Regions from separate parts of the Mesorhizobium sp. M0678 genome, predicted to be linked through region 2. Evidence: riboswitches for the same ligand, from Rfam matches in the RefSeq annotation. Region 2 holds a riboswitch; the other holds the start of a gene.
The links. Region 2 has a riboswitch for S-adenosylmethionine ahead of NKI29_RS26525 (O-succinylhomoserine sulfhydrylase). Riboswitches for the same ligand answer to the same signal wherever they lie in the genome.
Positions count from the first base shown of each region.

Region 1: it holds a riboswitch for S-adenosylmethionine, as region 2 does, so the genes downstream of both, metX (homoserine O-acetyltransferase MetX) here and NKI29_RS26525 (O-succinylhomoserine sulfhydrylase) in region 2, are expected to answer to the same signal.

Region 1 covers NZ_JAMYPT010000010.1:125,579-141,329, reverse strand. Annotated here, with positions in the region: gene hpt (hypoxanthine phosphoribosyltransferase) at 1-334, opposite strand, end outside; gene NKI29_RS19470 (hypothetical protein) at 519-809, opposite strand; gene ftsE (cell division ATP-binding protein FtsE) at 1,045-1,704, shown strand; gene NKI29_RS19460 (cell division protein FtsX) at 1,697-2,680, shown strand; gene NKI29_RS19455 (YdcF family protein) at 2,769-3,533, shown strand; gene NKI29_RS19450 (pyridoxamine 5'-phosphate oxidase family protein) at 3,549-4,169, opposite strand; gene NKI29_RS19445 (LysR family transcriptional regulator) at 4,301-5,209, shown strand; gene NKI29_RS19440 (lysophospholipid acyltransferase family protein) at 5,317-6,117, shown strand; gene NKI29_RS19435 (LysE family transporter) at 6,145-6,765, opposite strand; gene NKI29_RS19430 (aldo/keto reductase) at 6,844-7,791, opposite strand; gene NKI29_RS19425 (quinone oxidoreductase family protein) at 8,136-9,116, shown strand; gene NKI29_RS19420 (gamma-glutamylcyclotransferase) at 9,136-9,669, opposite strand; gene NKI29_RS19415 (DUF2125 domain-containing protein) at 9,783-10,784, shown strand; gene NKI29_RS19410 (prephenate/arogenate dehydrogenase family protein) at 10,919-11,854, opposite strand; gene hisC (histidinol-phosphate transaminase) at 11,861-12,970, opposite strand; SAM riboswitch at 13,110-13,187, shown strand; gene metX (homoserine O-acetyltransferase MetX) at 13,264-14,433, shown strand; gene metW (methionine biosynthesis protein MetW) at 14,549-15,163, shown strand; gene NKI29_RS19390 (hypothetical protein) at 15,294-15,641, shown strand; gene NKI29_RS19385 (DUF1330 domain-containing protein) at 15,727-15,751, opposite strand, start outside.
Region 2 covers NZ_JAMYPT010000020.1:65,678-81,428, forward strand. Annotated here, with positions in the region: gene araD1 (AraD1 family protein) at 1-967, shown strand, start outside; gene NKI29_RS26515 (hypothetical protein) at 995-1,447, shown strand; gene NKI29_RS26520 (2'-deoxycytidine 5'-triphosphate deaminase) at 1,464-2,558, opposite strand; SAM riboswitch at 2,694-2,771, shown strand; gene NKI29_RS26525 (O-succinylhomoserine sulfhydrylase) at 2,842-4,032, shown strand; gene NKI29_RS26530 (glycosyltransferase) at 4,069-5,223, opposite strand; gene apaG (Co2+/Mg2+ efflux facilitator ApaG/CorD) at 5,450-5,842, shown strand; gene NKI29_RS26540 (Hsp33 family molecular chaperone) at 5,849-6,859, opposite strand; gene argF (ornithine carbamoyltransferase) at 7,022-7,933, opposite strand; gene NKI29_RS26550 (aspartate aminotransferase family protein) at 7,948-9,147, opposite strand; gene NKI29_RS26555 (GcrA family cell cycle regulator) at 9,503-10,027, shown strand; gene NKI29_RS26560 (magnesium and cobalt transport protein CorA) at 10,226-11,233, opposite strand; gene phoU (phosphate signaling complex protein PhoU) at 11,350-12,075, opposite strand; gene NKI29_RS26570 (sensor histidine kinase) at 12,193-13,455, opposite strand; gene ppk2 (polyphosphate kinase 2) at 13,653-14,555, shown strand; gene NKI29_RS26580 (enoyl-CoA hydratase-related protein) at 14,580-15,329, opposite strand; gene NKI29_RS26585 (acyl-homoserine-lactone synthase) at 15,345-15,751, opposite strand, start outside.

The DNA of each region.
Region 1 (15,751 bases), on a different contig from region 2:
TCAGCGTCTTGCCGGATTCCAGAATGTCATCGATCAAAAGCACATCGCGACCGGCGACCTCGTTGTCGATGTCGCGCAGCACCCTCACCTCACCGCTGGTCGTGCCGGCGCCATAGCTGGAGATGAAGATGAACTCGACCTCCGGCGACAGGCCGACATCGTGCATGGCACGGATAAGATCGGCGGCGAAGATGAATGATCCCTTCAGCACCGAGATTACCAGAAGGTCGTGGTAGTCGTGCCCGGCGATCTCCTTGGCAAGTTCCAGGTTTCGCCGCGCGATGGCGGACGCCGAAAACAGGACTTCGATGTCCTTGCCGCGCACAACTGGCATTGGCTGCCCTTCCAGAAATGATCGCCTTGTAGGCGAAGCCGACCGAAAACGGTCTTCAACCTGTTTCTAGGCATGTCGTGCCGTCTGGCAAGGCCAAATCTTCGCAGGGCGCCCGCGAACGGTCGGATGTCCCAGCGCGTCGCGAATCGTTTATCTGGTGACCTGTTGATTTTCTGGCGCCGCTCTAACGAACCAGCGCATGGCCGCCCGAAATCCAGAAGGCGGCAAAGGCGGCACCGACGCCGACAATCCAGAAGATCGGCCCACCATGCACCCACAACGGGCGTTCGGCGGCGGTTTCGGGCTTGCGCAACATGTCCATGCCTTCGATCGAAGGCATGGACATCATGCGCGCAGGCGGCGGCGCAAAGTCTGGACGTGTAAAATGGCGGGGCAGCACCTCATAATCGGCATCGATGACCTCGGCGGTCACGTCGCGCATGATGCGTTCCGGCTCGGCGGCCGGATCGGTCATGATTTCGCCGGAACCGGGCGCGCGGTTCGATCCTCAGCCATCATGGCCCAACACTACCGCACCTGTTCGCTGTTCGTTTCTTTTGGGTAAACGGAAATGGTTAACGCTTCCCCACCGGAACCCCTGTGACTCGCTCGAAAAGCCCCCAAATTAACCGTCGGTTAACCATGCCGGCCGATGGTCTTTCCACAGAAAGGGCTGGCATCTTGCCGCCGAGAATTTCAGGTCGTCGAAAGTGATCCGCTTCGAAAATGTCGGCCTCCGCTATGGCATGGGTCCGGAGATTCTCCGCGACATCTCCTTGCACATTCCGAAGCGCTCCTTTCAGTTCCTGAGCGGACCTTCAGGCGCCGGCAAGACGACGTTGCTGCGGCTTTTGTTCATGTCGCTGAAGCCGACGCGCGGCCTGATCACCATTTTCGGCAAGGACCGCTCGCGCATCTCGCGTACCGAATTGCCGCATCTGAGACGACGCATCGGCGTGGTGTTCCAGGATTTTCGCCTGCTCGACCATATGACCACCTACGAGAACGTGGCGTTGCCGCTGCGCGTGCGCGGCCGCGAGGAGGCGACCTATCGCACCGACGTCACCGAGCTGCTGAAATGGGTCGGCCTCGGCGAGCGCATGCATGTGCTGCCGCCGGTGCTGTCTGGCGGCGAGAAGCAGCGCGCCGCCATCGCCCGGGCGTTGATCGAGCAGCCCGAGATCCTGCTCGCCGACGAGCCGACCGGCAATGTCGACCCGCCGCTGGCACGACGCTTGCTGCGGTTGTTCATCGAGCTCAACCGGCTGGGCACCGCCGTGGTGATCGCCACACACGACCTCGGCCTGATGGAACAGGTCGACGCACGGCGAATGATCCTGGCCGGCGGAAGGCTGGACATCTATGACTGAGCTCTCCGTCGAACATTTCGAGGGTCAGGACGCCGCGGCGGCAAAGCCCCGCGTCCAGCGCAAAATGGCGCCGATCGTGCCGGCGCAGAACATCGCCGGCCGGGCGCTGGTGCTGGTCATCGCCATCATGACGTTTCTGTCCTGCCTGACGTTTGGCGCCGTCACGCTGGTGCGTGACACCGCCTCCGTCTGGGAGAACCAGATCTCGCGCGAAGCGACAATCCAGATCAAGCCGGTCGACGGCCTCGACATGGAGGCCGCACTTGCGCTGGCCTCGCAGATCGCCGGCGAATTCCCTGGCGTGAAAAGCGCCCGGATCGTCGACCGCGAAGCGACGGCCCGGCTGCTCGAGCCTTGGCTGGGCTCGGGCCTGAACATCGATGAGCTGCCGGTGCCGCGCTTGATCATCATCACCATCGACGAGAATAGTCCGCCCGATTTCGCCGCACTGCGCGCGGCGATCACGCCGAAGCTGCCGAGTGCCTCGCTCGACGATCATCGCACCTGGGTCGACCGGCTGGTTGCCATGGCCCGCACCACGGTAACGATCGGTGTCGCAGTGCTGGCGCTGATGCTGTCGGCGACGGTGCTGACCGTTGTGTTCGCAACGCGCGGCGCCATGGCCGGCAATGGCCACATCATCGAGGTGCTGCATTTTGTCGGCGCCGAGGCGCGCTTCATCGCGCGCGAATTCCGCCGGCATTTTCTGGTCACCGGCATGAAGGGCGCCGCGGCAGGCGGCGGCGCGGCGATCCTGGTCTTCATCGTCTTCTCCTGGTGGTCGTCACGCAACATGGCAACGCCGCAGGCCGACCAGGCGACCGCCCTGTTCGGCAATTTCGCCATCGGCTCGGCGGGTTATCTCGGGGTCGCTGTCATGGTGCTGGTGATCGGCGCGCTGACGGCGGCAACCTCCCATTTCACCGTGGTTACCTATCTCAGCGACATCGACATTCGCCAGCCGGACGCCGGCTAAAGGAAAGATCGATCACGGATGAAAACGCATCGTCACGAAAATTGCATTTTTTTCCTACCAAAGGCCGTATTTCGGGATTAACCATTTCATGATGGACGTTCGGGACTCGACCGATACCGCTGGATGCATGCCAGTGCTGGTTGCGCGCCCGCCTGTATTCGCCGAGCCTGATGAATTTGCCAAGCCGGGTCAGTTCGCCAAACATGGGCGGCTGCTGGCAGCCCGCTCTTTGCGCATCTCGGCTCTCCTTCTGCTCGCCTTTATGGCGCTGTTTGTCGCCGGCTTCGGCTGGTTCGCCAATACCGTCAGCCGCCTGACTACGCCCGCCAATCCGGCAAGGGCCGACGCTATCATCGTGCTGACCGGCGGCCAGTCGCGCCTCGACGCTGCGATGGGCCTGCTTGCGTTAGGCAAGGGCGAGCGGCTGCTGATCAGCGGCGTCCATCCCTCCGCCAGCCGCCGCCAGCTTCAGGCCGCGACCGGCGGCGACAAGAGGCTGTTTTCCTGCTGCGTCGACATCGACCGCGCCGCGCTCGACACGATCGGCAATGCCGAGGAAAGTGCCAAATGGGTCGAGGACCATGCCTACGGCACGGTCATTCTCGTCACCAACAATTATCACATGCCGCGCAGCCTGCTGGAAATGGGCCGGCTGCTGCACGGCGCCAGGCTCGAACCCTATCCGGTGGTCAACACCAACCTCGAGAATGGCGGCTGGCTGACCAAGCCAGAAGCGCTACGCGTGCTGTTCACCGAATATAACAAATACCTGCTGGCGCTGGCGCGCGGCATCATGCCGGTGAAGCAATCGCCCAACGGCGTCACGCTGGCCGACGCCGCGGGCGGAAGCTGAACGGCACCGGCACTTTTATTCCCTAGCTGCTGCACCCGAGCGCAAGCGTGCGATCTCCTGTTCGAGCCGTTCGATGCGCTTGTCGCGTTCGCCCAGCGCCGCCGCCACGTCGGCCGCTTCGAAACGCTGCGGGATGTGCTGCGAGCAATTTGAATCCCAAGCCGAAACCGTAAACAGGATGACCTGCTCGGGTCGCGCCTTATAGTCTTGCGGCATCAGCTTTGCCGTCAGCTCGGCATCGCCCTCGACGACTTGCGCTTTGCCCCAGATCTTGATGCGCTGCCGGTGCGCATAATCGATCAGGAATAGGAAAGCCTGTCGGTTGTCGCTGAGGTTGCCCTGGGTGATGAACTGCCTGTTGCCGGAAAAATCGGCAAAGCCGATCGTCCGTTCGTCGAGCACCTTGAGGAAACCGGCAGGCCCGCCGCGATGCTGGATGTAAGGCTGCCCGTCCGCATTGGCGGTCGACAGAAAGACGCTGGTCTGCGCCTCGATGAAGGCGGCGAGATCGGGCGTGATTGCCGCCTGCCAGCCGCCACGCTCCTCGACACGGGCATAGGCCTGGCGCGAGCCCTTGCGCGCCTGAATCGCCTTCACCGTCGGGGTGAAAGCAACATCGCTGGTGTGAGCGTTCATGGAAGCCTCCTCAAGCGCCGAGCTGCGCTGCATTGCTAGTCAGGAAATAGGTCCTTCCATCTTCGAGATGCAGATGCCATATCTGCAATCTATCCTTCCGTTTTTCGGGAGGGCAACTTTTCGGGAGAGCTATGGATCGCCTCCAGTCCATGTCGCTTTTCGTTGCCGCGGCAGAGACAGGCAGCCTCTCGGCTGCCGGGCGCCGCTTCGGCATTCCGCTGACGACGGTCAGCCGCAAGGTTTCGGACCTGGAAAAGCACCTGAAGACACGGCTGTTGAACCGCTCGGCGCGGCAGCTGTCGCTGACCGATGCAGGCCACGCCTATCTCGCCGCCTGTCGTCGCATTCTCGATGAGGTCGGCGAGGCCGAGCGAATAGCCGCCGGCGAATACAATGCCCCGACCGGCGAACTGATCGTCACTGCGCCGATCGTCTTCGGCCGCCTGCATGTGCTGCCGGTCGTCACCAGCTTCCTCTCCGTCTATCCTGAGGTAGGTGTGCGGCTGACACTCGCCGACCGGATAACCCAGTTGGTCGAAGAGCACATCGACCTCGCCATCCGCATCGGCGAGCTTGCCGATTCGAGCCTGATCGCCACCCGCCTGGGTTCAATCCGCCGCGTCGTTTGCGCGAGCCCGGCCTATCTCGCCGAGCACGGCACGCCGAAAACGCCGCAAGAGCTTGCAGCGCACAGTGCCATCACCTTTGAAGGGCTCACCGCTGCCAGTTGGACCTTCGCCACCGGCAAGGCCGAATTCGCCGTGCCGGTCCGCTCCAGGCTACGGGTCAACACCGCTGAGGCAGCGATCGATGCGGCGATTGCCGGCGTCGGCGTGACGAGGCTGCTTTCCTACCAGATCGCCGCCGCAGTCCGGTCGGGTACGCTGCGCCCGGTGCTGCAAGAGTTTGAGCCCGACCCATGGCCGGTGAGCCTCGTCCATGCCGGCCAAGGGCTACTGCCGGTGAAGCTGCGCGCATTCCTCGACTTCGCCGCCCCGCGCCTGAGACAGCGCCTGCTGCAGGCCGCGTGGCAAACGTGAAGAAGACGGCCCATCGCAAGGCCGGGCCGATCGCCCGCCTCGCAGCGTTTCCTTTTTGCCGGCGCTTGGTGTAACCAACGCACACCTCCTCACCGGGCACATGCTGTATGCTGTATTTCCGCTCGCTGGCGTTCAATCTCGCCTTTTACCTCAATTTGATCGTCCAGATGATCCTCTGGACCCCGTATTATTTCCTGTCGCCACGCCATCGCGCCTGGTTCGTGCCGAAATTCTGGTCGCGCACCAGCATGTGGCTCTACGACAAGATCGCCGGCACCAGAAGTGAGATCACCGGCCAGGAAAACCTGCCTGAAGGCTCCTTCATCCTGGCGCCGAAGCACCAGTCCTTCTGGGACACGATCGCTTTCCTGCCGTATCTCGACGATCCCGTTTACATATTGAAACGGGAGCTGACCTGGATCCCGTTCTTCGGCTGGTACATTTTGAAGATGCGGATGATTCCTGTCGACCGCGGCAGCCGCTCGAAGGCATTGAAGACGGTGATCGCCGCGACCAAACAGGAATTGGCGCGCAATCCGCGCCAGCTGATCATCTATCCCGAGGGCACCCGCCGGGCGCCGGGCGACGAACCGGTCTACAAATACGGCATCGTCGAACTCTACGCGCAACTTGGCATTCCGGTGGTGCCGGTCGCTCACGTCGCCGGCCTCTATTGGCCGCGCCGCAAGTTCCTGCGCTATCCCGGCACGATCAAGGCGCGCTTCCTGCCACCGATCCCGCCCGGCCTCGGCAAGGACGAATTTATGCAACGGCTGATCGGCGAGACGGAGGCCGCCTGCGACCAGCTTCTCGTCGAGGCGGCGCAGACGCCGAACCCGCCGCCGATGCCGCCGACGGCAATGAAACGGCTTGGTGAGCTGGATGCGAAACCTGAATTGAAAGGCTGAAACAACGGCCTCAGATGCCACAAAGACTTATGGCAGGGCAGCCAGCGCGGCCGTCGCAACCAGCGTCACGGCAAACACCAGATTGATGATCCGCGACGCCAAGGGTTTGCGCAACAAACGTGCAAAAGCCGCGCCGGCGAGAAGCCACAAGAGATGAATGGCAACAATCATCAAGGCGAGGACCGCCAGCTTGGCTGAAATAGCAAGACCGCCGGTGCCGGAAGACGCGCCGGCAAACACGGCGGCAATCGCCACATAGGCTTTCGGATTGGCAACGGCCAGAAGGAACCCGCCCAGGAAAGTGGGAAGCGCCGCCCCACCAATGCGTGCCGCCAGTGGCGGCGTCGTCGCTATCTTGAACGCCAGATAGAGGATGTAGGCTGCTGACGCGACCGCCAACAGCGCTGCGAGCTTCGGCAGCGCGGTGAGAACGGCCATGATGCCCGTCGCCACCACCAAAAGCACGAGGACCGTCCCGACAACGATTCCCGAGGCATAACGGAGCGAATCGCGCAGGCCGAATGCGGCGCCGATCGCGGTGACACTTATCGTCGCCGGCCCCGGGCTGCCCATAACGATGGCCGATGCCAGCACAAGCGCCAGCAATTGCTGCCATAGCTGCTGATCGAGAAGACCCTGTCCGGCCATGCGACGTCCCTGCATCCTGCGACGATGCAGGGACGGTAGGGCAAGGCAGCGGCGCCGGTCTTGAACGATCGTGCGCGGCTATGCGCTGGCCTTGTCGAGCTCGGCGATATCGTCCGGGCTGAGCTGCAACGACGCGGCACGCACCAGGCTGTCGAGCTGGTCGAGCGTCGTCGCGCTGGCGATCGGAGCGGTGACGCCGGGCCGTGCCATGACCCAGGCAAGCGCCACTTCCGCTGGCTTGGCCGAATGTCTGGCTGAAACGGCATCGAGCGCTGAGAGAATGCGCATGCCGCGGGTGTTGAGATAGCCTTTCACACCGCCACCGCGCAGGCTTTTGCCGAGGTCGGCCTCGCTGCGGTACTTGCCGCTCAGAAACCCCTTGGCGAGGCTGAAATAGGTGATGACGCCGATGTCCTCGGCCGCGCACAGATCACGCAGCGGACCATCGAAGGACGAGCGGTCGTAAAGGTTGTATTCCGGCTGCAGCACCTCGTAGCGCGGCAGGCCGCGCAGGCTTGCTACGTCGAGTGCGGCCCGCAACTGGGCGGCGTCGAGGTTGGAAGCGCCGGCATAACGGATTTTGCCCTTGTCGAGCAGTTTCTGGTAGGCGCCGAGCGTTTCCTCATAGGGAGTGGCCGGATCAGGCCAGTGCGACAGATAGAGATCGATTGTATCGACCTGCAGCCGCTTCAGCGTGGCGTCGATGGCCTTTTCGATGTAGGCGGCGGACAGATCCCTCTTGCCCTGCCCCATATCCGAACCGACCTTGGTGATAACGACAACCTTGTCGCGGTTGCCGCGGCTTTTCATCCATTTGCCGATAATGGTTTCGGATTCGCCGCCCTCGTGGCCGGGAATCCAGCGCGAATAGGAATCGGCCGTGTCGATGGCGTTGAGGCCAGCGTCGACAAAGCGGTCGAGCAGGTCGAACGAGGTTTTCTCATCGGCGGTCCAGCCGAACACATTGCCGCCCAGAACCAATGGCGCGATGGATAGGTCGGTGCGACCGAGACGACGTTTCTGCAAGGCTGATCTCCATGGTGATTCATGCTGGGGCGGGTGGGAGCCGCCGACCGAGCTAACCTATGTCGCACCGTGGCAACGTCAAACGCATAGCCTCTTTTCCAGCCCGCCGGCGCTTCACAAAACCGCGACCCGCCGCGCCGTGTCGGGCTTCAAGACGCTGTCCCGAATTTCCAAACCAGTACCCTCTGAGGAAACAATCTGGCAAGTTTAGCACATAGATTGTCAAATCTGCCAATTCAGACCTTTGCCGGCCGGCCATAGGTTCCGCGGCGCCGACGCAAATCTCGGCACGGTCTGGCCAAGCCCGGACTGTTTGCCCCGGATCGTTTGTTGTGGAGACCGGAATGAAAGCAATTGTATTTGACGCCATCGGCTCGCCGCGCGACGTGCTCTATGTGGACGACCTGCCGATGCCGCGGATCGGCGACGGCGAAGTGCTGGTCAGGATGGTCTCGGCCTCGATCAATCCGGGCGACTTCCTGTTTATCCAGAACCTCTATCCCGAACCGAAGAAGCCGCATTTTCCCCGGCAGATCGCGGGAAACCATGGCGCCGGCATCGTCGAAGCCGTTGGCGCGGACGTTTTGCTGGAACCGGGCACGCTTGTCGCATTCAGCTATTATGGCAGTTGGGCCGAGTACGCGGCGATTCCCGCCGAATGGCTGATCCCGTTGCCTGCCGGCTATCCGGTCGAACGCGCCGGGCAGATGGTGAACCCCATTACCGCGTGGGATCTGCTGGTGGATTCCCGTGTGCGGCCTGGCCAGTGGCTGGCTGTCACGGCCGGCTATTCGTCGATTTCGACAATGGTGATGCAGTTCGCCCAACGACGCGGCATCAACGTCATCGCGCTTGTGCGGCGCTCGCACCAAAGCTTCGACCTGAAGACGCTTGGCGTCGGCGCCATTCTTGACCTTTCGGACTTGAAGACAAGTATCCGGGAAGCGGTGATGGATATCACCGGTGGCGCCGGATTGAACGGGATTATCGACAATGTCGGCGGACCTGTCAGCGGCGAATTGATCCGCACCCTGGCGCTCGGCGGGCAGATGGTGATCAATGGCGGCATGAGTGCCGAGCGCTTCGAGCTGCACAATTTCGATGTCTTGCTGAGCGGCGTCGAGATCAGGGCGAATATCTATCGCTATTTCTTTTCGCCGCTGGCCGAAGCCGACCGGCCTGTGCTACGCGAGATTATCGACACCTTCGGCCAGCCCGGCTTCCACGTTCCTGTCGGCGGTCTCCACCCGCTGACCGAGTTCAAGCTTGCCGTGGCAAACAGCCTGGATCGCGCCGATCTTGGAAAACAGATTTTCAGGATGTAGCCCGCTCACGACACCGAAGCTACGTCGCGACCCGTCTTGTCACGTCTTCCAGCCAGTGGTCGCTTATACCCAGTGCTTCGAGGTGCTCCAGCGTGCTGAGCACGTAATCCTCATTCCTCCCCGACTGGCCGACGGCGCCGCGGACGACGGCCGCCGCCTCGGCTGCGTCGAGCGCACCGGCATATTGCTCATGGCTGCGGTCCACGACATAGGCGACGGCGTCGACCGTCTCGCCCCCATCCGTTTTACCCTTGTCGAGGCGAACGCTGAGCACACGTTCGAGATAGACGTTGGTGACCAGCTCGCGTTCGCGCAGATAGGTAATGACCTCGTTGCGCAGCTCGCCTGGAACCCGGAACGCGAGCCCGATGCAGGAGCCGCCGCGGTCGAGGCCGAGCACCAGGCCCGGCCGTTCGCGCGTGCCGCGATGCACGAAAGAATAGACGCACAGCGAACGGCGGTAGCCATGCAGGCGGGCGCGCCGCGTCTCGACATGCGCGAATCCCGGTCGCCAGATCAGTGAGCCGTAGCCAAAAACCCAAAAATCGCCCATATCGCCAAGCCTGATTGTGACGAACCACCCACCGGTGGTGTTTCAGTCCGTCTACCTGTTGTTGCCGCAAGCGACAGCCCGCCCGTGCCACCCGCGTTAACGAAAGCCGCAGCATGACGTCAAGTGACGAGCGCCCGCCGCCCAGCCAACGTCGCCGCCTGTTGTGGCTTGCCGCTTTCATTCTCGTGCTGTTCGGCATCTACAGCGCGGGCTGGTTCTACCTGGCGGACCTGGTCGAGAGCGCGACCGACAAGGCGGTCGCCGATCTCGACGACAAAGGCATCAGGGCCGACTGCGCCAATCTCGCGGTCAGCGGCTATCCCTTCAGCTTCACCGTTTCCTGCGACAGCCTGGCTTACGAGGACGACAGCCGCAACGTCGCGGCATCGACAGGCAAGATCAACGCCGCCACGCAGATCACGCGGCTTCTGTCGCCTGCCGCCGAGCTCAGGGGGCCGCTCAGGACCTCAGTTCCCGGCATGACCCCGCTCTGGATCGACTGGGATGATCTGCGGGCCGACATGAAGCTGTCCTGGCCGCTGCCGAGGCGCCTCTCGCTGCAGACAGAAGGCCTGTCCGGCCAGACCGATCCGGCAGACGACACCGATCCCGTCTCGCTGTTCAGCGCCGGAACCGCCACGGGACAATTGCGCCCAAACGGCCCGGACATCGACTATGCCGGCAATTTCACCGATCTTGAAATCGACGCGGCGGCCATCGACGGGCGCGTCTTGCCGCCGCTGGACGGCAGCGGCGACCTGACGCTGAAGAACGGCGTGACACTGATCAAGGCAAATCCGAAGAGCCTTCGCGGCCAGGCCGCCGAAATCCACAAGCTCGATCTGTCGTCCGGAACCGCGCGCATCACCGTTTCCGGACCGCTGTCGGTCGATGACGACGGTCTCATAAATGCCGACCTGACAATCAGGCTCAATGATCCGAAGGCCGTGGCGGCAATCCTCGCCACCGCCATCCCCGAGCAGAAGAAACAGATCCAAACCGGCTTTGCCGGACTGGCGCTGCTCGGCAACCAGCCGTCGATGCCGCTGAAGATCGTCAGGGGCAAGGCCTCGCTCGGCTTCATCCCGCTCGGCAAGATCAAGCCGCTCGACTAGAGCAACTCCAGGAAAAGTGTGAAACGGTTTTCCGTCCGGAATTGCGCAAAAACAAAGAGATAGAGCGGTTCGGCGTTTCTGTGAAACGATGAACCGCTGTAAGCCAGGCTGGCCTGCGATCGGCCTGCCGCGGCTTATCCCTTCGGCGGGTGTTCGACTGCCTGGCGGCCGAAATCCGGTACGTCGATATCCTGGCCGGCCTCGATGATCGAGCGGCGGACGGCGCGGGTGCGGGTGAACAGGTCGAACAGTTTTTCGCCGTCGCCCCAGCGGATCGCCCGCTGCAGCGAGGACAGATCCTCGGAAAACCGCGCCAGCATTTCGAGAATGGCGTCCTTGTTGTGCAGGCAGACGTCGCGCCACATGGTCGGGTCGGACGCCGCGAGACGGGTGAAGTCGCGAAAGCCGGAAGCCGAGTATTTGATGACCTCGGACTTGGTCACCGACTCCAGATCGTCGGCGGTACCGACGATGTTGTAAGCGATGATATGCGGCAGGTGCGAAACGATGGCCAGCGTCATGTCGTGATGCTGCGGGTCCATCGTGTCGATGTTGGAGCCGCAGCGGCGCCAGAATTCCGAGAGCTTTTCCAGTGCTGCGGGATCGGTACCGGGCAGAGGCGTGAAAATGCACCAGCGGTTCTCGAACAGTTCGGCAAAACCGGCGTCCGGTCCCGATTTTTCGGTGCCGGCCAAAGGATGGCCGGGGATGAAGTGCACGCCATCAGGCACATGCGGCTGCATCTGCGCGATCACCGATGCCTTGGTCGAGCCGACATCGGTGAGGATGGCGCCCTTCTTCAGCGCCGGCGCGATCTCTGCGGCGACCGTGCCTGAAGAGCCGACCGGCACCGAAACGATAACCAGATCAGCATCGCGAACCGCCTCTTTCGCATCCGTCGTATAGGTGTCGCCAAGGCCGAGTTGGCTCGCCCGTGCCAGCGTCGCGTCGCTGCGCGTCGAAATCGCGACTTGGCCGGCGAGTCCCTCGCGGCGGATGACGCGGGCCAGCGACGAGCCGATCAGGCCGATGCCGACCAGCGCGATCTTTTCGAACATCGGTGAGGTCATGGTGTTCTAGCTTTTCAGGAATGTCGCGAGTGCTGCGACAACGCCGCGATTGGCCTCTTCGGTGCCGATGCTCATGCGCAGCGCGTTCGGAAAACCGTAGCCGGAAACGCGCCGCAATATGTAGCCGCGCGCACTGAGGTAGTCGTCGGCGGCCGCCGCCGAATGCTTTTTGTCCTCGGGAAAGTGGATGAGGATGAAATTGCCGACGCTCGGCGTCACCCGCAGCCCGAGCCCGCTTAATTGCTCGCTCAGCCAGGCCAGCCAGGTCTCGTTGTGCGCGACGCTGCGTTCGATGTGGGCACGGTCGCGGATCGCCGCGATGCCGGCCTCGATTGCCGTCGCATTGACGTTGAAGGGTCCCCGCACGCGGTTGATCGCGTCGATGACGTGCATTGGCGCATACATCCAGCCGATCCGCGCCCCGCCCAGGCCCAATTTGGAGAAAGTGCGGGTCATGACCACGTTTTCCGCGCTGCCCACCAACTCGACGCCGGCTTCATAATCGTTGCGCCGGACATATTCGGCGTAAGCTGCATCCAGCACCAGAAGCACGTTTCGCGGCAGGCCGGCATGCAGGCGGCGGACCTCCTGGAACGGCACGTAGGTGCCGGTTGGATTGTTTGGATTGGCAAGGAAGATGATCCGGGTAGCCGGCGTCACCGCGGCGAGGATCGCATCGATATCGGCGCGTTCATCGGTCTCCTTGACCGTCACCGGGACGGCACCGGCCGACTGTATGTAGATCTTGTAGACCATGAAGCCGTGTTCGGTGATGATGGCTTCGTCGCCGGGCGCGAGGTAGGTCTGCGCCAGCAGGCCCAGAATCTCGTCGGAGCCGTTGGAGCAGACGATGTTCGCCGGGTTGAGCCCGTGCACCTCGGCGATCGCTTCCCTCAGGCGCCTGGCGCTGCCGTCGGGATAGACCGCGAGCTTGTCGGCGACCGCGCGCGCGGCCTCTATCGCCTTTGGCGAAGGACCGAGCGGGTTCTCGTTCGCCGACAATTTATGGACCTTGGCGACACCTTCAGGCGCCGCGCTCTTGCCGGGCACATAGGCTTCGATGTCCATGATGCCGGCGCGGGGCCTTGGACGTGTCTGATCCGGTGTCTGGCTCATTTCATGAAATCCGTCGAGAGTGCCTCCATCCGGAAGCCGCAGCGGAAATACAAGCCGTGGCCCGGAATGTCGAGGGGCCGGCAATTCGGGATCAAGAACTTGCCGTTGACGAAGCCATGCGCGAGTCATAGAAGAACGGCTACAGTTCCGTGGTGATTTGGCCGGTCGGCTTGCAGCCACGTTAAACAACTTGCTAAAGGGCCGTTTGCATCTTGTAACCGGCTTTGCGAAGGCATGGCCGGTTTTTTGTTGCCCAGACCGGTGGACAACTGAAGGCCGGGCAAGGAGATGTGATGGTCGCTTTGCGCGCGCGAAAAACCAACAACGAGGCCGACCAGCCGTCGAGCCCGGTGTTGCGTTTCGGCGCCGACAAGCCGCTCAAGCTCGACGCCGGCACGCTGCTGTCGCCGTTCCAGATCGCCTACCAGACCTATGGCACGCTCAACGACGCGCGCTCCAACGCCATCCTCGTCTGCCATGCGCTGACCGGCGACCAGCATGTCGCCAACACCAATCCGGTGACCGGCAAGCCGGGCTGGTGGGAAGTGCTGATCGGTCCCGGCAAGATCATCGATACCGACCGTTTCTTCGTCATCTCGTCAAACGTCATCGGCGGCTGTCTCGGCTCCACCGGCCCCGCCTCGACCAATCCCGCCACCGCCAAGCCCTACGGGCTCGACCTGCCGATCATCACCATCCGCGACATGGTGCGGGCGCAGCTGATGCTGGTCGAGCATTTCGGCATCGAACAGCTGTTCAGCGTGCTTGGCGGCTCGATGGGCGGCATGCAGGTGCTGCAATGGGCCTCCAGCTATCCGGAGCGCGTCTTCTCGGCGCTGCCGATCGCCACCGGCGCCCGCCATTCCTCGCAGAACATCGCTTTCCACGAGGTCGGCAGGCAGGCGGTGATGGCCGACCCGGACTGGCATGGCGGCAAGTATTTCGAGCACAGCAAGCGGCCGGAAAAGGGGCTGGCGGTGGCGCGCATGGCCGCCCACATCACCTATCTGTCGGAAGCAGCGCTGCACCGCAAGTTCGGCCGCAACCTGCAGGACCGCGAAGCCCTGACCTTTGGTTTCGATGCCGACTTCCAGATCGAGAGCTATCTGCGCCATCAGGGCATGACCTTCGTCGATCGCTTCGATGCCAACTCCTATCTCTACATGACCCGGGCGATGGACTATTTCGATCTCGCCGCCGACCATGGCGGCCGGTTGGCCGATGCCTTCGCCGGCACCAAGACGCGCTTCTGCCTGGTTTCGTTCACCAGCGACTGGCTGTTCCCGACCGAGGAGAGCCGCTCGGTCGTGCACGCGCTGAACGCGGCCGGCGCTTCGGTCTCGTTCGTCGAGATCGAGACCGACCGCGGCCACGACGCCTTCCTGCTCGACGAACCGGAACTGTTCGCCGCCATCAAGGGCTTCATCGCCTCGGCCGCGCGGGCGAGAGGGCTCGGCGCATGACCCCGAAAAGTTGCGGATTGTTCGGATCAGGACCATGTGCCAGGCATCAGCGCATGACCCCGAAAAGTTGCAGGCTTTTCGGATCAGGGTCATGCGTCAGGCAAGAGGCGAACGCATGAGCGTCAACCGCGCCCAGCGCGTCGACCTCGAAGTCGTCGCCGATCTCATCCCGCCGCAGTCGCGGGTGCTGGATGTCGGTTCCGGCGACGGCCTGCTGCTCGAATTGCTGCAGGCGACCAAGAAGGTCGACGGTCGCGGCCTGGAACTGTCGCAGCGCGGCGTCAACGAATGCGTGGCGCGCGGCCTGTCGGTTATTCAAGGCGATGCCGACAAGGATCTCCAATTCTATCCCGACAAGGGTTTCGACTTCGTCGTTCTGTCGCAGACCTTGCAGGCGACCCGCAATCCGAAGCTGGTGCTCGACGAACTGCTCCGGATCGGCAACCGCGCCATCGTCTCATTCCCGAATTTCGGCCACTGGCGGGTGCGCCTTTCGCTGCTCTTCAACGGCCGCATGCCGGTGACCAAGGACCTGCCCTATTCCTGGTACGACACGCCCAACATCCATTTCTGCACCATTCGCGACTTCGTCAATCTGTGCGACGAGCTTGGCGCGACGGTGGAAAAGGCAACCGCGCTCGACGCCAACGGCCAGCGGATCGGCTTCTCCATGCCTTGGTGGTTCTGGAACTTTTTCGGCCAGCAAGCGGTATTCCTGCTGAAACGATAGGTTTGACAGGCAGAAGCAACGAACCTCAGACCTGCGCAAGAAACCATATTTTCAATTTTCAATCCAATGAAGTTGCCCGGCATTCTTTGTTGCTTTAACAGGTCTCAAACGGGTTGGTTTGGGGGAAGCAATGAAGACGTTAGTATTAGCAACAGCTTTGATGTCGGCCACTTTGATTTCCGGATGCACGACGTCGAAGACCGATTTCCAGAATGGACAAGTCGCGTTGAGCGGCAGCCCGGCGCTGAAACGGCAGGCGATCCAGCGGTGCATGACCAAATTCAAGATGCGGTTCGGCAAGGTTGAAAGGGCAAACCTCGCCGCGCTCATGAACGTCCCGGATGCCGGATTGGAACACACGTTCTGCACGCGATTGATGAACGGCTTCGCGAACGGGAGGATCAACTACTCGGATTACCTGGCTGCATTGTCGCATGGCGACATGTCCAACGCGATCAAGGTGCTGCAGGGGCGGTGAAGCTGCCGATGCAGACGCGATCCAAATTCGGTGCCGCCAGATAGATGGCGGCACCATAGACGCCGGTTGTACCCGATCATTCCCCCTATTCAGGCACGTCCGTGGCCTTG
Region 2 (15,751 bases):
CGCCGAGACGATCCGCGTCGTTGCCCGCAGCGGCGGCAAGACCCGCGTCATCAACGGCGCCCGCAGCGTCTATTCGCTGGCGATGGAAGCCGCGCGTACCGGCAGCGGGCTTGTCGCCCTGATCGAGCGCAAGGGCTTCGGCGAAACCGTCGATCTCGACGCAGCCTACAAGAAGGGCCGGCTGCTGTCGCCGATCAACCATCCCGATCCGGCGCATCTCCATCTCACCGGTACCGGGCTGACGCATCTCGGCTCCGCCGCGACCCGCGATTCCATGCACAAGAAGCTCAGCACGGACGGCGAGGAACAGCTGACCGATTCCATGAAGATGTTCCGCATGGGGCTTGAGGGCGGCAAGCCGGCGAAGGGCCAGACCGGCGTGCAGCCGGAATGGTTCTACAAGGGCAACGGCACCATGGCGGTGGCGCCCGGTGCGGCGCTTATGTCGCCGGCCTTCGCCCAGGATGCCGGCGAGGAGCCGGAAATCGCCGGGATCTATGTGATCGGCGACGACGGCGCCCCGTTCCGTGTCGGCTTCACCCTGTCGAACGAGTTTTCCGACCACGTCACCGAGCGTGTGAACTATCTCTTCCTCGCCCATTCCAAGCTGCGCAACGCTTCGTTCGGCCCGGAGATCCTGATCGGCGACCTGCCGTCCGACATCCGCGGCGCTTCACGCATCCTACGCGACGGCAAGCTGCTTTGGGAAAAGCCGTTCCTGTCGGGCGAGGCGAACATGTCGCACACCATTGGCAATCTCGAGCATCATCACTTCAAATACTCGGCCTTCCGCCAGCCGGGTGACGTGCATGTACACATGTTCGGCACGGCGACGCTGTCCTTCGCCGACGGCATCAGGACCGAGGCCGGTGACGTATTCGAAATCGAGGCGCAGGATTTCGGCCTGCCTCTGCGCAACCCGCTTGAAATCGAGCAGCCGGTGAAGGTGGCGGTGAAGGCGTTGTAAACTGGTGACATAATTCAGGGGCGAGAAATGAACGGCCTGCGGATTGGCACTGTGTTCGTAAGTTTAGTCCTGTTCCTCGCCTATTTCTCCCCAGCGGCTTACAGCGCCGGACAATGCAGCGCAAGATCCTATCGCGAAGCCCGAATGTCGATGACTGACCGGCTTCTGGCCACCGGCTATTCGAAATCGCAAGTGAGCTTTCTGATGCGCAACGCGGATCGCATGACGTCCGCACTCCGCGCTGACAGACTGAACGACAATGGCAGAGCCTGCGGTATCGACTCCGCCAGAGCCCATGTGCTGGGATGTCTCGGCAAGCAGTTGTTCCCCTTGCAGTCCAGCTCAAGCGCCTCACTTGACGACGAGAAGCAAACCAGAGGTTTTTGGGGGAAGAAGCGATTGGCAGTGCGAGAACTGCTCTTTGTCGGTCAGTTTCATGGCTGCCTTGGCGCCGCGAAAGAATATCTGTTTCGCGGCTGATGGCCTGCGAACAAGATCAGCGGGCGACGCGGAAATGCTTGGACAGTTTCAGGCCCTGCGCCTGATAGTTCGAGCCTAGATCTGTGCCGTAGAGCGCCTGCGGCCGTTTCAGCATGTGCTCGTAGACCAACCGTCCGACGATCTGGCCGTGATCGAGGATGAACGGCACTTCGTGGCTGCGCACCTCGAGCACCGCCCGGCTGCCGGTGCCGCCCGACGCCGAATGGCCGAAACCCGGGTCGAAGAAACCGGCATAATGGACGCGGAACTCGCCGACCAGCGGGTCGAAAGGCGTCATTTCGGCGGCGTAGACTGGCGGCACATGCACCGCCTCGCGCGACACCAGAATATAGAATTCGTCCGGATCGAGCACCAGCTCGCCGGCACCGCTCTTGTAGAGCGGCTCCCAGAAATCGACGACATCCTGCGCGGCGCGCTTGTCGACGTCGACCAGGCCGGTGTGGTGCTTGCCGCGATAGCCGACAAGCCCATCCTTGTCGCCGTCGAGGTCGATCGACAGCGCGATGCCGCCGCCTGAGATGTTGGGTGGTTCGGTGGCGACCAGCATCTCGGCGCGGTGCAACTCGTGCAGCTCGCTTTCTGACAAGAGCGCATTGCCGGTGCGGAACCTGATCTGTGACAGCCGCGAGCCGGTGCGCACGACGATCGGGAAAGTGCGCGGGCTGACCTCCAGATAGAGCGGACCTTCATAGCCTGCGGCGATCTTGTCGAACTCGTGGCCACGGTCGGTCATTACCCGGGTGAAGATATCGAGCCGTCCGGTCGAGCTTTTCGGGTTGGCCGAGGCGGAAATATGCGCGGGCAGCGCCAGGCTTTCGAGCAGCGGCACGATGTAGACGCAGCCGGTTTCCAGCACGGCACCTTCGGCGAGGTTGATCTCGTGCAGCTTCAGCCGGTCGAGCTTGTTGACAACCCTGTAGTCCGGGCCGGGCAAGAAGGAAGCACGCACCCGCCAGGCCTTGTCGCCGAGCCTGAGGTCAAGGCTGGCCGGCTGGATCTGATCGGAATCGAGCGTGCGCGGCGATTTCAGCGCGCCCGTCTGGAACAGCGCGGAAATATCCTGATCGGGAAGAATGCCTGTCTGCCGCAAGGGTCTGGCTCCGTTCGAACGCCGGGCGAGGTCTTGTTCTGTCGCAGGTCCGACCGTGGACGCCTTTGGCACCTGCTTGGTACAACCCTCTTAATCATGCCGGCAATTGACGCAAGCGTGGCGCGGGTCTAAAGCTCGTTATCCCGTGGTGATTTGGCCGGTCGGCTTGCAGCCACGTTAAACAAGTCGCTAAAGGACCGTCGGGCCGCAAGGCCATATGGACCGGTTGCGACTTTCGCGACCGGTTTTTTGTTGTTTGGACCAATTTTGGTGTTTGGATGGAATGATGACCAAGAAGCGCGACTGGAAGCCTCAGACCGCACTCGTGCATGCCGGGACGCTGCGTTCCGGCTTCGGCGAGACCTCCGAGGCGATGTATCTCACCCAAGGCTATGTCTACGAGACGGCGCAAGCGGCGGAGGCCCGCTTCAAGGGCGAGGAGCCGGGCTTCATCTATTCGCGCTATGCCAATCCGACGGTCGACATGTTTGAGAAACGCATGTGCGCGCTGGAAGGAGCCGAGGACGCGCGCGCCACGGCATCCGGCATGGCGGCGGTGACGGCAGCACTGCTGTGCAGCGCCAAGGCGGGCGACCATATCGTCGCGGCGCGCGCGCTGTTCGGCTCCTGCCGCTGGGTGGTCGAGACGCTGGCGCCGAAATACGGCATTGAGGCAACGCTGGTCGACGGCACCGACATCGCCAATTGGGAAAAGGCGGTCAAGCCGAACACCAAACTGTTCTTTCTGGAAAGCCCGACCAATCCGACGCTGGAGGTGATCGACATCGCCGCCGTCGCGGCACTTGCCAATTCGATCGGCGCCAGGCTGATCGTCGACAATGTCTTCGCTACGCCCTTGCAGCAGAAACCCCTGCAGCTCGGCGCCCACATCGTCGTCTATTCGGCCACGAAGCATATTGACGGCCAGGGGCGCTGTCTTGGCGGCATCGTTCTGTCGGACAAGAAATGGATCGACGAGAACCTGCATGACTATTTCCGCCACACCGGCCCAAGCCTCTCGCCCTTCAATGCCTGGACGCTGCTGAAAGGCCTGGAGACGCTGCCGCTACGCGTACGCCAGCAAACGGAAAGTGCCGGCCGCATCGCGGATTTCCTCGCCGAGCGCCCGCAAATCGCCCGTGTCATCTATCCTGGCCGTGCCGACCACCCGCAAGCGGCGGTGGTCAAGAAGCAGATGTCGGGTGGCTCGACGCTGATTTGCCTCGATGTGAAGGGCGGCAAGCAGGCGGCCTTTGCCTTCCAGAACGCACTCGACGTCGTGCTGATTTCCAACAATCTCGGCGACGCCAAGAGCCTGATCACCCATCCGGCGACGACGACGCACAAGAACTTGACCGATGAGGCCCGCGCCGAGCTCGGCATCGGACCGGGAACGCTCAGGCTGTCAGTTGGCCTTGAGGACGCCGACGACCTGCTCGAAGACATCGAGCAGGCACTGAGAGTTGCCGGATAAGGGCTGGCCGAATAGAGGCGAGCGGGGACGCGCCGATCAGGCGCCGGACGGGGTCTCTTCCAGCTCCGCGACGGGCTTGGTCTGGATAGTCATCACATTGCCGCGCCAGTCGACGGCGCCGCTCAGCCATCCGCGCGCCCAAATGGCGGGAAGCATCAGGTCTCGCGCCATCATCGCCAGGATGGTGCGCAGCGACAGGTGCCATCCCTTGGCCGAGGCCAAGGCGCATTCCGGCAGGTAGGCCGCGACCAGCACGGCGATGGCGGTTGCCGGCAGGCTGACGCCGGCGTCAGCCGCCGCGATCAGCGCAAGCACCAGCGGCGGCGCTGCGCCGATCAGGATCTCGGGGGCGAAGAACAGCGCGAAGGTGACGCGGCGCAGCCGCGCCCAGCGCGCCTGCCGCGACCAGATCTCGCCAAACGTGCGCCGGCCGAGCGGCTGTTCGAAGGGCGAGGCGACAAGATTGACCCGCAGTCCGAACCCGTTGACCAGCTTGGTCGCGGCGGCGTCTTCGGCGATCTCGGCAGCAAGCGCGCAGATGCCGCCATTGGCGTCGAGCATCGGCTTATTCCACAACATGCTCTTGCCCTGCGCGAAGCCGAGGCCGAGCGCCTCTCCGGCGTACTGCCAGCGTGCCTGCAGCGTGTTGAGAAAGGCGCATTCGACCTCCCCCCAGAAGCCGTCCGGCCGCGAGCCGATCGGCGTCGAGCAGACGAGGCCGGTGTCGTGCCGCCACGCCGCCATCAGGTGCTGGACGTAGTCGCTCGGCATAAGCACGTTGGAATCGGCAAGGATGACCCAGCTATAATGCGCCGCTTCCCAACCCTTCACGCAATTGTTGAGTTTTGGATTGCCGCTGATGCGGTCGTCACCGACTAGAAGACGGGCGCGAATAGCTGGAAAGCGCGCCATTGCGGCGGTGATCGGCTTGACCACCGGGTCGTCGGCATGGGCAACGCAGAAGATGAGTTCGTAGCGCGGCCAGTCGAGTGAGAAGGCGCGCTCCAGCGTCTCTTCGGCAAACGGCTCGACGCCGCGCGCCGGGATGACGATCGATACCGGCGGCGCGTTGGCCGCGGGCGGTGCGATCCTGCCTGGTCGCTTCAGCTTCAGCGAAGCTAACAGGATGCTGGCGAGATTTGAAAGAAGGAGGGCTATGGAAAGGAGGGCGGCTGCGAATGTCGGTTCCATCGAGATCTGGTCACTCCAGAAGTGCCGGCCGCATGACGGCCGTTTTCAACAATTCGACAGAACGCTGAGTCGCCCGGCACAAGCCTGCACACCATCATTGTCATGTGTCACTTAAATGACATTGTTTTTCGGCACCTGCGCTCGAGTCGGGCAAGGAGATGACGCGCATCGTTGATCAAACTGCGCTGAGCGTCGAAGTTCCATCTACATTGCTTTGGAGCAGTTTATGTACAGCGCCGTCACCCGCAACATCGAAGTGCAGGTCAGGCCGTTCTATCTGGAGGATCACTCCGACCCGCCGCAAAACCGCTATGTCTGGGGATATCAGGTGACCATCGACAATCAGTCGGATGAGTTCGTGCAGCTTCTGTCGCGCTACTGGCACATTACCGACGGCACCGGCAAGGTCGAGGAAGTGCGCGGCCCCGGGGTCGTCGGCGAGCAACCCGGACTCAACCCCGGCGACAGCTATCAGTATACGTCTGGATGCCCGCTCTCGACGCCGTCCGGCATCATGGTCGGGCACTACACCATGCGCAACAAGCGGGGCGAGACGTTCGACGTCGCCATCCCCGCCTTCTCGCTCGACTTGCCGGGAATGCGGCGCACCGTCAATTGACGGCCGTCATCCGGCCGCTGCAAACTCCGCCGGGTCGAAGTCATATTGCTTCGAGCAGAATTCGCAGGCGACGTGAATGCTGCCATCCTCGGTGCTGTCCCTGATCTCCTCGGCGGAAAAGCCTTCGAGGATGCCGTGGATCTTCTCCCTCGAGCATGAGCACTGGTCGGCGACCGGCACCCCGCCGAACACGCGGACGCCATGCTCGTGGAAAAGCCGGTAAAGCAGCCGTTCGGCGCCGATCGTCGGATCGATCAGCTCGGTCGGTTCAATAGTACCAACCAGCGCCAGCAGCTCCTGCCAGGAATTGTCGGTCGGGTCGTGGATTTCCTCACGCGGATCGCCGTCGCCACCGGGAAGGTCGGGTACGCGCATGCGCTCCGCCGACTGCGGCAGGAATTGTGCCAGCAGGCCACCGGCCCGCCATTGCTCGCGGGCACCGCCGACGCCGGGCGTCAGAAGCTTGGCAACCGAAAGCCGGAGGTCGGTCGGAATCTGCTCCGACTGGCGGAAATAAGTGCGTGCGGCATCTTCCAGTGTGACGCCGTCGAGCTGGACGATGCCCTGGTAGCGTTGTGTGTGAGCGCCCTGGTCGATGGTCAGCGCCAGGACGCCGCTGCCGAGCAGCGTCTGCGGTGACGTCTCGCCGGCAGAAGTCAAAGCCTGCAGCCGGTCGGCATCGAAGCGGGCATAAGCGCGCAGCGCGTGCGGCGTGGAGAAATCCGCGACCAGCATGTCGACCGGCCCGTCGGTGCGGGTCTGCAGAATGAACTTGCCCTCGAACTTCAGCGAAGTTCCGAGCAATACCGTCAACACACAGGCTTCAGCCAGGAGCCGGGCGACCGGCTCGGGATAGTCGTGGCGGCTGAGAATAGCATCGAGCATCGGCCCGAGCTGGACGGTGCGACCGCGCACGTCGAGCGGGCCGACCTCGAACGGCACGACATGGTCGTCGCCGGCGTAGCCGAATTCGCCGAGCTTGGGTTTATGTTCAGCCAATTGATGAGTTTCCAACATGACAAAGCTCCGGGGCGCGGCGATGCCGCCCTCCGGGGCGCATGCGACGAGACGCGCTCGATTTGCGTGATGCGCCTGAGATAGGCACCACCAACTCCCGGATCAAGGCGGCCCAGATCAAGGCGGCGCAGATCAGGCCGGCCCGGATCACCGCGGCTCGTATCAAGCGCCCAGGCACCAGGCCAAGACCGCCTTCTGGGCATGGAGCCGGTTCTCGGCCTCATCGAACACCACCGAATGCGGTCCGTCGATGACCTCGTCGGTAACCTCCTCACCGCGATGCGCCGGTAGACAGTGCATGAACAGCGCGTCCGGCTTGGCTTTCGCCATCAGTGCCGCATTGACCTGATAGGGCAGGAAGACATTGTGGCCGCGGGCACGGTGCTCCTGGCCCATCGACACCCAGCAGTCGGTGACGATGCAGTCGGCCTCGTGAACGGCCTCCTCGGGCGAACGGCTGAATTTCAGCTTGCCGCCATTGGCTTTCGACCAGTCGACATGCTTCTGGGCCGGTTCGCTGCCCTCGGGCACGGCGACGTTCAGCTTGAAATGGAACCGCGCGGATGCCTCCAGCAGCGAATGCAGCACGTTGTTGCCGTCGCCGGTCCAGGCGATCGTTTTACCGGCCACCGGACCGCGGTGCTCTTCGAAGGTCATGATGTCGGCCATCAGCTGGCAGGGATGGGTCTCGTCGGTCAGCCCGTTGATGACGGGGACCGTAGCGTTTTCCGTCAGTTCCAGCAGCCGGTCATGCGAGGTGGTGCGGATCATGATGGCATCGACATAGCGCGACAGCACCTTGGCCGTGTCGGCAATGGTCTCCGAGCGGCCAAGCTGCATCTCGGTGCCGGTCAGCATGATCGTCTCGCCACCCAACTGCCGCATACCGACGTCGAACGACACGCGCGTGCGCGTCGACGGCTTGTCGAAGATCATCGCCAGCACCTTGCCTTCGAGCGGCTTGCTGCGTTCGCCGGCCTTGAGCCTTGCCTTTCGCACCGCTGCGTCGTCGAGCATGAAGCGCAGATCGCCTTCGGAAACGGCGGAAAGATCGGTGAAATGGCGAAGGGACATCAGAAATTCCAGGATTACTTCGCAGCGGCAGCGACGATGGCATCTGCCAGGCTCTTGGCGCCGGCACGAATGCGCTCGAGCGCTTCGTGGATCTCGGCGTCGGTGACGGTGAGAGGCGGTAGCAGGCGGATAACGTTGTCGCCGGCCGGAACCGTCAAGAGATGCTGGTCACGCAGTGCCACCGTGACCTTGGTGTTGGGCATCGCGCATTTAAGCCCGAGCATCAGGCCGGTGCCCCTGATGCTTTCGATAACATCCGGAAATTCGTCGGCGACGCCAGCGAGCCCCTGCTTCAACAGCAGTGCCTTGCGCCGGACGTCTTCGAGAAAGCCGTCTTCCAGCACCACGTCGAGCACGGCGTTGCCGACCGCCATTGCCAGCGGATTGCCGCCGAAGGTGGTGCCGTGCACGCCGGCGGTCATGCCGACCGCTGCCTCGTCGGTGGCGAGGCAGGCACCCATCGGAAAGCCGCCGCCGATGCCTTTGGCCACCGCCATGAGGTCGGGTGTGACACCCGCCCACTCATGCGCGAACAGCTTTCCGGTGCGGCCGACGCCGCATTGGACCTCGTCGAAAATCAGGAGCAGTCCGTGCTGATCGCAGAGCTGCCTGAGCCGCTTCAGCGATTGCGTCGGCACTTGCCTGATGCCGCCCTCCCCTTGCACCGGCTCGATCAGGATCGCCGCGGTTTCAGGCGTGATCGCCTTCTCGGCGGCATCCACATCGTCGAAGCCGACCTGGTCGAAGCCGTCGACCTTGGGGCCGAAACCTTCCAGATACTTGTACTGGCCGCCGGCGGCGATGGTCGCCAGGGTGCGGCCGTGGAAGGCGCCTTCGAAGGTGATTGTGCGGTAGCGCTCGGGATGGCCCTTGACGAAGTGGTAGCGCCGCGCCGTCTTGATGGCGCATTCGAGCGCCTCTGCGCCGGAATTGGTGAAGAACACCTTGTCGGCGAAGCTTGCGTCGGCCAGCCGCTCGCCGAGCCGGCTCTGTCCCGGAATCTCGTACAGATTGGAGACGTGCCAGAGCTTGGCGGCCTGCTCGGTGAGGGCCGCGACCAGATGCGGATGGCTGTAGCCCAACGAATTCACGGCGATGCCGCCGGCGAAATCGAGATATCGCTCGCCCTTGTCGGTGACCAGCCAGGTGCCTTCACCGTGGTCGAAAGCCAGGGGTGCGCGAACAAAGGTCTCGAAAAGCGCCGAACCGCTCATTATATGCGTCTCCGGAACCGGAAAAATCAAAAAGCCGCCAAAGCGGCGGCCCTTGTGGCTTATCGTGTTTTTCGGCCGTGAAGTCAACGAAAAGGTCGCGCAAGGTCGCGCGGCAAGCCCCCCAGCATAACGCCGGCTCATAAGCGACCGGGCAAGTTGGGGAAAACCGAAAAAACCGATTCGTGTTGGCCTTGGGACTCTTGTCACCGAGTCAGCGCATAAGGTAATTGTAGTAGAGAAATAACTAGATTTCGTGCGGCGGACCTAATCACCCGATATATGTGGTGTCTGCCCGGCAGAAGCCGGGTCGGGAATGGATTCCGATTGCCGCACGTTTCAGCAGGAGCGCGGTCTCATGAACTGGACTGACGAGCGAGTCGAACTTCTCAGAAAATTGTGGTCGGAGGGCCTCAGCGCCAGCCAGATCGCCGCACAGCTTGGCGGGGTCAGCCGCAATGCGGTCATCGGCAAAGTGCACCGGCTGAAACTGTCCGGTCGCGGACGCACGACCGCCTCACCGGCACGCCAGAAGAAGACGGTGCAGGGATCGACGATCCAGAAATCGGTGTCCCGGGCAGCAAGCGCCACGCGCCATGCCACCACCTCGATGTCGATCGGTGCGACCGCGCTCAAGGCGCAGTTCGATGCCGAACCGGTGGCGCGCCACTATATCCGCCCGGTCGAGAACGTCGTCGTGCCGATCTCGCGGCATCTGCAACTTGTCGAACTCAACGAGCGCACTTGCAAATGGCCGAACGGCGATCCGCTTTCGGAAGACTTCCATTTCTGCGGCAACGACGCCGCCGAAACCGGCCCCTACTGCAAGTACCACGCCCGCGTGGCGTTCCAGCCGGCATCGGAGCGGCGGCGGAGCAGATAGTTAGGGGAATAGGGGAGTAAGGCAGTACGGCAGTAGGTGAATTGTAGAGAAGCGCGCTCCCGAAGCGATAGCCTACTGCCCTACTGCCCTACTGCCCTACTGCCCTACTGCCCTACTGCCCTACTGCCCTACTGTCCTACTGTCCTACTGCCCTACTGCCCTACTGCCCTACTGCCCTACTGCCCTACTGCCCTCGCTTCAAAGCCACCCATTCTTGCGAAACCGCCAGTAAAGAAACGTGCAGATCAGGGCAATTGCCGCCAGGACGGCCGGGTAGCCATATTCCATCCTCAGTTCCGGCATGTCGCTGAAATTCATGCCGTAAATGCCGGCGAATGCCGTCGGCACGGCCAAGATTGCGGCCCATGAGGCAAGCTTCTTGGAGATCGCCGTCTCCTGGCTTTGACCGACCAGAAGGCTCGCCTCGAAGGCGAAGGCGAGAACCTCACGCAGGCTGTCGATCTTTTCCTGGACAGTGCGGATGTGGTCGGTGACGTCGCGAAACAGCGGGTGCATGGCTGTGTGGATTTGCGGCAGATCGGCGCTGGTGAGCCGCCGGCAGACCTCCACCAGCGGCAGGGCCGCATTACGCAGGCGCAAGAGATCGCGGCGCAGCATATAAAGCCGTTCGATATCGGAGCCGGTCATCGGTTTCAGCAGAACCTTGTCCTCGATCGCCTCGACCTCGTTTTCGATCTGCTCAAGCACCGGCATATAGTTGTCGACGATGAAATCGAGAATGGCGTAGAGGACGAAATCCTCGCCCTTGGCAAGCGAATGCGGGCAGCTTTCCCAATGCTGGCGAACGGCCGCGTAGGAGGTCGACGGGCCATGCCTGACGCTGACAATGTAGCCCGCGCCGACGAACAGATGCGTCTCGCCGAAGGTGACGCGGCTGTCGATCAGCTGCGCCGTGCGGGCAACGATGAACAGGGCATCACCATATTGCTCGATCTTCGGTCGCTGGTGCGGATGCTCGGCGTCCTCGATCGCCAGCTCATGCAGATGGAATTGCGCCTGGACGCGCAGCAACAAATTGCGGTCGGGCTCCAGCAGTCCGATCCAGACCACGTGGCCCGGCTTCCCGGCCCATTCGCCGGCTTCCTCGATCGGAATGTCGGCGATGCGCCGCCCAGCCGTATAGACGCCGCAAGCGATTATACCCGACATCGGCGGCGCAGGAGCAAACTCGCGGACGTATTCCATCGCAGCCTCCTGAAGGCGGGGCCTTCATCGCGGAACTGAGAAGTCGGCGCGTCGAAAGCTTAGCGCAATTTTCTGTCAGGTGGCGAATCCGAAATTCGCATCAGTTCTGAGAGAACTCACTTCGCTGGTTGGGTTGCGGGAAGAATAATCTTGTCCGTCTTGTCGCCCTTCGGACGATCGGCCGGCATCTGATCGCCGGTGACGATATAGTAGATCGTCTCGGCGATGTTGGTAGCGTGGTCGCCGATGCGCTCGATGTTCTTGGCGCAAAACAGGAGATGTGTGCAGGGCGTGATGTTGCGTGGGTCTTCCATCATGTAGGTCAGCAATTCGCGAAACAGAGAGGTGTACATGGCGTCGATCTGGTCGTCGCGGTCGCGCACGAAACCGATTTTCTCCACCGACCGCGACGCGTAGACGTCGAGTACTTCCTTGAGCTGGGTCAGTGCCAGATTGGCCAAAGCCTCGAGGCCGCGGAACAGGCTGTTCGGCTGGCGCCCGTCTGCGACGGCAACCACCCGCTTGGCGACGTTCTTGCCGAGGTCGCCTACCCGTTCGAGGTCAGCCGAGATGCGGATCGCGCCGACGATCTCGCGCAGATCCGTCGCCATCGGCTGGCGTTTGGCGATGATGATGATCGCCTTGTCGTCGATCTCGCGCTGTCCCTCATCCAGAACCAGGTCGTCCCGAATGACTTTCTGGGCAAGCCCCGGATCCGCATTGACCAGCGCCGCGACCGCCTGCTCGACCATGCGCTCGGCATGCCCGCCCATCGCCGCGATGCGCTTCGACAGATATTTCAGCTCCTCGTCATAGGCGCTGACGATATGCACGGATTGCATGGACGAAATGCCTTCCCGGGATCTCGTGGTTGAGTCGTTCCCTCGAATCCCCGCTGATACGCTAGCCGGATGACAGAAAAAAGAAACGGCCCATTATGTGCTAGAGATAGTACTACGTTAGCGAGCCGGCAAATGGACCGTGAACGCCGCACCCTTGCCGACCTCCGACCTGATGGAGAGTCTGGCGTTGTGGCGGGTCAGGATATGCTTGACGATGGACAGGCCAAGGCCGGTGCCCTTCTGGGTTCGGCTGTTCTCGACGTCGATGCGGTAGAAGCGCTCGGTGATGCGCGGGATGTGCTCTTCGGGGATGCCGGGGCCGAAATCCCTGATGGTGACGTCGATGCCTGGTTCGGGATCGCTGTCGCTGCGTATGATCGACACCACGACGCGTCCGCCCGACTGACCATATTTGCAGGCGTTTTCCAGCAGGTTTTCGAAGACCTGGAAAAGCTCGTCCCGATCGCCGGGCACGTCGAGCGGCCCTTCCGCGAAATCACGCTCGATGACGACGCCGTTTTCCTTTGCGAGCGGCCCAAGCGAATCGATGACGCTGTCGATGGCCTGGCGCAGGTCGACCTCGGTTCCCGGCTTGAGATAGGGCTTCATCTCCAAGCGCGACAGCGACAGAAGGTCGTCGATGAGGCGCGCCATGCGGCTGGTCTGGTTCTGCATGATCTGCAGGAACTGCTCGCGCGCCGCGGGGTCGTTGCGGGCCGGCCCGCGCAGCGTCTCGATGAAGCCGGCGATCGAGGCGAGAGGCGTGCGCAGCTCGTGGCTGGCATTGGCAATGAAGTCGGCACGCATTCTGTCGATCCGGCGCGCCTCACTCTGGTCCTTGAACACCAGCACGTAGAGATCCGTGGCATGGCCGACTGAAGACGCGCTCACCCGATAGGCTCGTTCGACCGGCAGCTTTTCTATGTAGTCGACGCTGTCCGAAGCGACGTTGCCCGCCAAGATACTATCCAGCAAGGCCTGCATTTCCGGCGCGCGGAATTTCAGCGACAGCGACATGCCGGGGGCAATCCCGCCGAAGGCGGCAAAGGCAGCGGCGTTGGCGTGGACGATGGCGGCGGAGCGATCGAAAATGATCAGCGGATCGGCAACCGCCGCCGCGAGATATTCGCCGGAAAGTTGTTGCACGCTTGACTCGATGGCCGCGGCATTTTCGGTCGATTGGCGGGCGATGCCGGCCGGCAGCATCGCAGCGGCAACCAGCACGGCGCCAGCCAGCAGCACCACATAGCCAGACATGCCGGCAAAACCATAGACCATCAGAACTGCAACGAGGCCGGCCGCCAGCAGCCAGCGGCTGTTCCACAGCCGCATGGCGACGGCTTGCGCCCTGCCTCTCCGCTCTGTGCCGATGTCGGCCATTTGCGCTCCGTCTGCGGCCACTTCAAGAACTTCTTGCTGGACCGGCGCTAGAGCGCAGTGCGTCCAATTGGACGCACAAAGGACGCTCTACCACTTTATCTGCTGCATCGTTCTTTCCGAAAATCGATTCCGATTTTCGGGCCGATGCAGTAAGGCTCCCAATAGCACGAGTCCGGAAGCTGGAAAGGTTCGCCTCGATGAAAAACGCTAAGGAAAGCCCCACCGCACCCTCATCGGGGCCGCTGAAGATCATGATCGACGGCAAGGAGAGGGCGTTCGACATCGAGGCCCCCGCGCTTCCCGACTGGGTCGAGGACCGCAAGCTCACCGCCGGCGGTTACCCTTACGACAAGAAGATGAAGAGCGAGGAGTATGACGAGAGGCTAGAGAAGCTGCAGATCGAGCTGGTCAAGGCGCAGGCGTGGCTGCAGTCGACGGGCAAGCGGGCAATGTCGCTGTTCGAGGGGCGCGACGCTGCCGGCAAGGGCGGCACGATCTTCGTTTTGCGCCAGTATCTGAACCCTCGCACGGCGCGCAACGTGGCGCTGACCAAGCCAACGCCCACCGAGCTTGGACAATGGTACTTCCAGCGCTACGTCGACCACTTCCCGACGTCGGGCGAATTCGTCACCTTCGACCGCTCCTGGTATAACCGCGCCGGCGTTGAACCGGTGATGGGATTCTGCACGCCCGAGCAGCACGAGCAATTTCTGAACGAGGTTCCGCATTTCGAGCGGATGATCCGCAACGAGGGCATACATTTCTTCAAATTCTGGCTGAACATCGGCCGGGAAACGCAGCTCGAGCGATTCCACGACCGCCGCTGGAGCCCGCTGAAGAGCTGGAAGTTTTCGCCAATCGACATCGCCGGCATCACCAAATGGGACGAATACACCAAAGCGCGCGACCTGATGGTCGAGCGCACGCACAAGGAGTTCGCGCCCTGGATCATTGTGCGGGCGAACGACAAACGGCGCGCGCGGCTGGCCGTGATGCAGCGCATTCTCCTTTCGCTTCCCTATGACGGCCGCGACCTCGACGTCATCGGCAAGGAGGACAAGAAGATCATCGGCGAAGGGCCGACTTTCCTCGAAAAATAAGCTCACCTCATCGATACGCGGCTCTCATGCCGCCAGCCGGGCAATCCGCTGCAGTCGCTTCAGCGTGGTGTCGTCCTGCAGCGCCTGCTGGAAAAGCGAGATCTCCTGGTCGATGCGGTCGCAGAGCGCGCCGGTGTCGCCCCTAAGCAGGTCGCGCGTCTGTAGCAGCGCCGCGACAGGCTTCTTGGCGAGTTGCCTGGCTCTTGCCAACGTGGCTTCCTCGACGCTGCCGTCCGTCACGATCTCGCCGACAAGGCCCAGTGCCCTGGCATCTTCGGCGGCGAGCGTGTCGCCCAGGCAGAAGAAGCGGAACGCCCCGGCATAGCCGAGCTTCTGCGGCGCCAGAATGCTGGTCGCCGCGTCCGGCACCAGGCCGAAATCGACGAACGGCACCCGAAACGTGCTCTTGCTCGAGGCGATCACCATGTCGCAGTGGAACAGGATGGTGCAACCGACGCCGACGGCGTCGCCGTCGACACAGGCAAGGACCGGTTTCGGGAACGTCGCCAGCGTGCGGAACATATCGGTGACGGCGGCGATCAGTCGCCGATGTTTGGTGGCGTCGAGAAATTCGGAGAAATCGGCACCGAGGCAGAAGCACCCGGCCAAGCCGCGCAGGACCACGACGCGGACGTCGTCGTCGACAGCGGCTTCGTGGAATGTCCTGGCCAGGCTTTCATAGGCCCGCCTGTCCAGCACCGGGCGGCCGTCACCCGACGATACCGTGACGATCAGCGTGTGATTGCGGAATTCTGCTTTTGCGTGAACGTTCATGGCCTCTCTCCAATCTCACGAGGCGCGTCTCTGTCCGAGCATGTCCGGGTACCCTCTGGCCAGCACCGGCGCAAAATGGTTGCGGCGCGAACGCACCACGTCGAGCGTGTGCTCGTTGAAGGTGAGCAGTGTGGCAACCACCTGCTGGTTGCCATAGGTACGCTGGTAACCGAGCGGCGTTGCCAGGAAATGCAGCTGCAGCGCGCGAAGCACCCACATCGGCTCGAATTCGATGATCACCTGATTGACGTTGCGCTTCAGACCCCACTCGACGAAGCCGGCGATCAGCTCGGTGCCGACCGTCGACACGCCGCGCCGACCGTCGCGGAATCCCGGCGCAACCGCATAGCGGGTCAGTTCATAGACATTCGGGCCCGACGGTGGGGTTCCCTCATAAAGGTCCGCCAGCACATCGGTTAGAA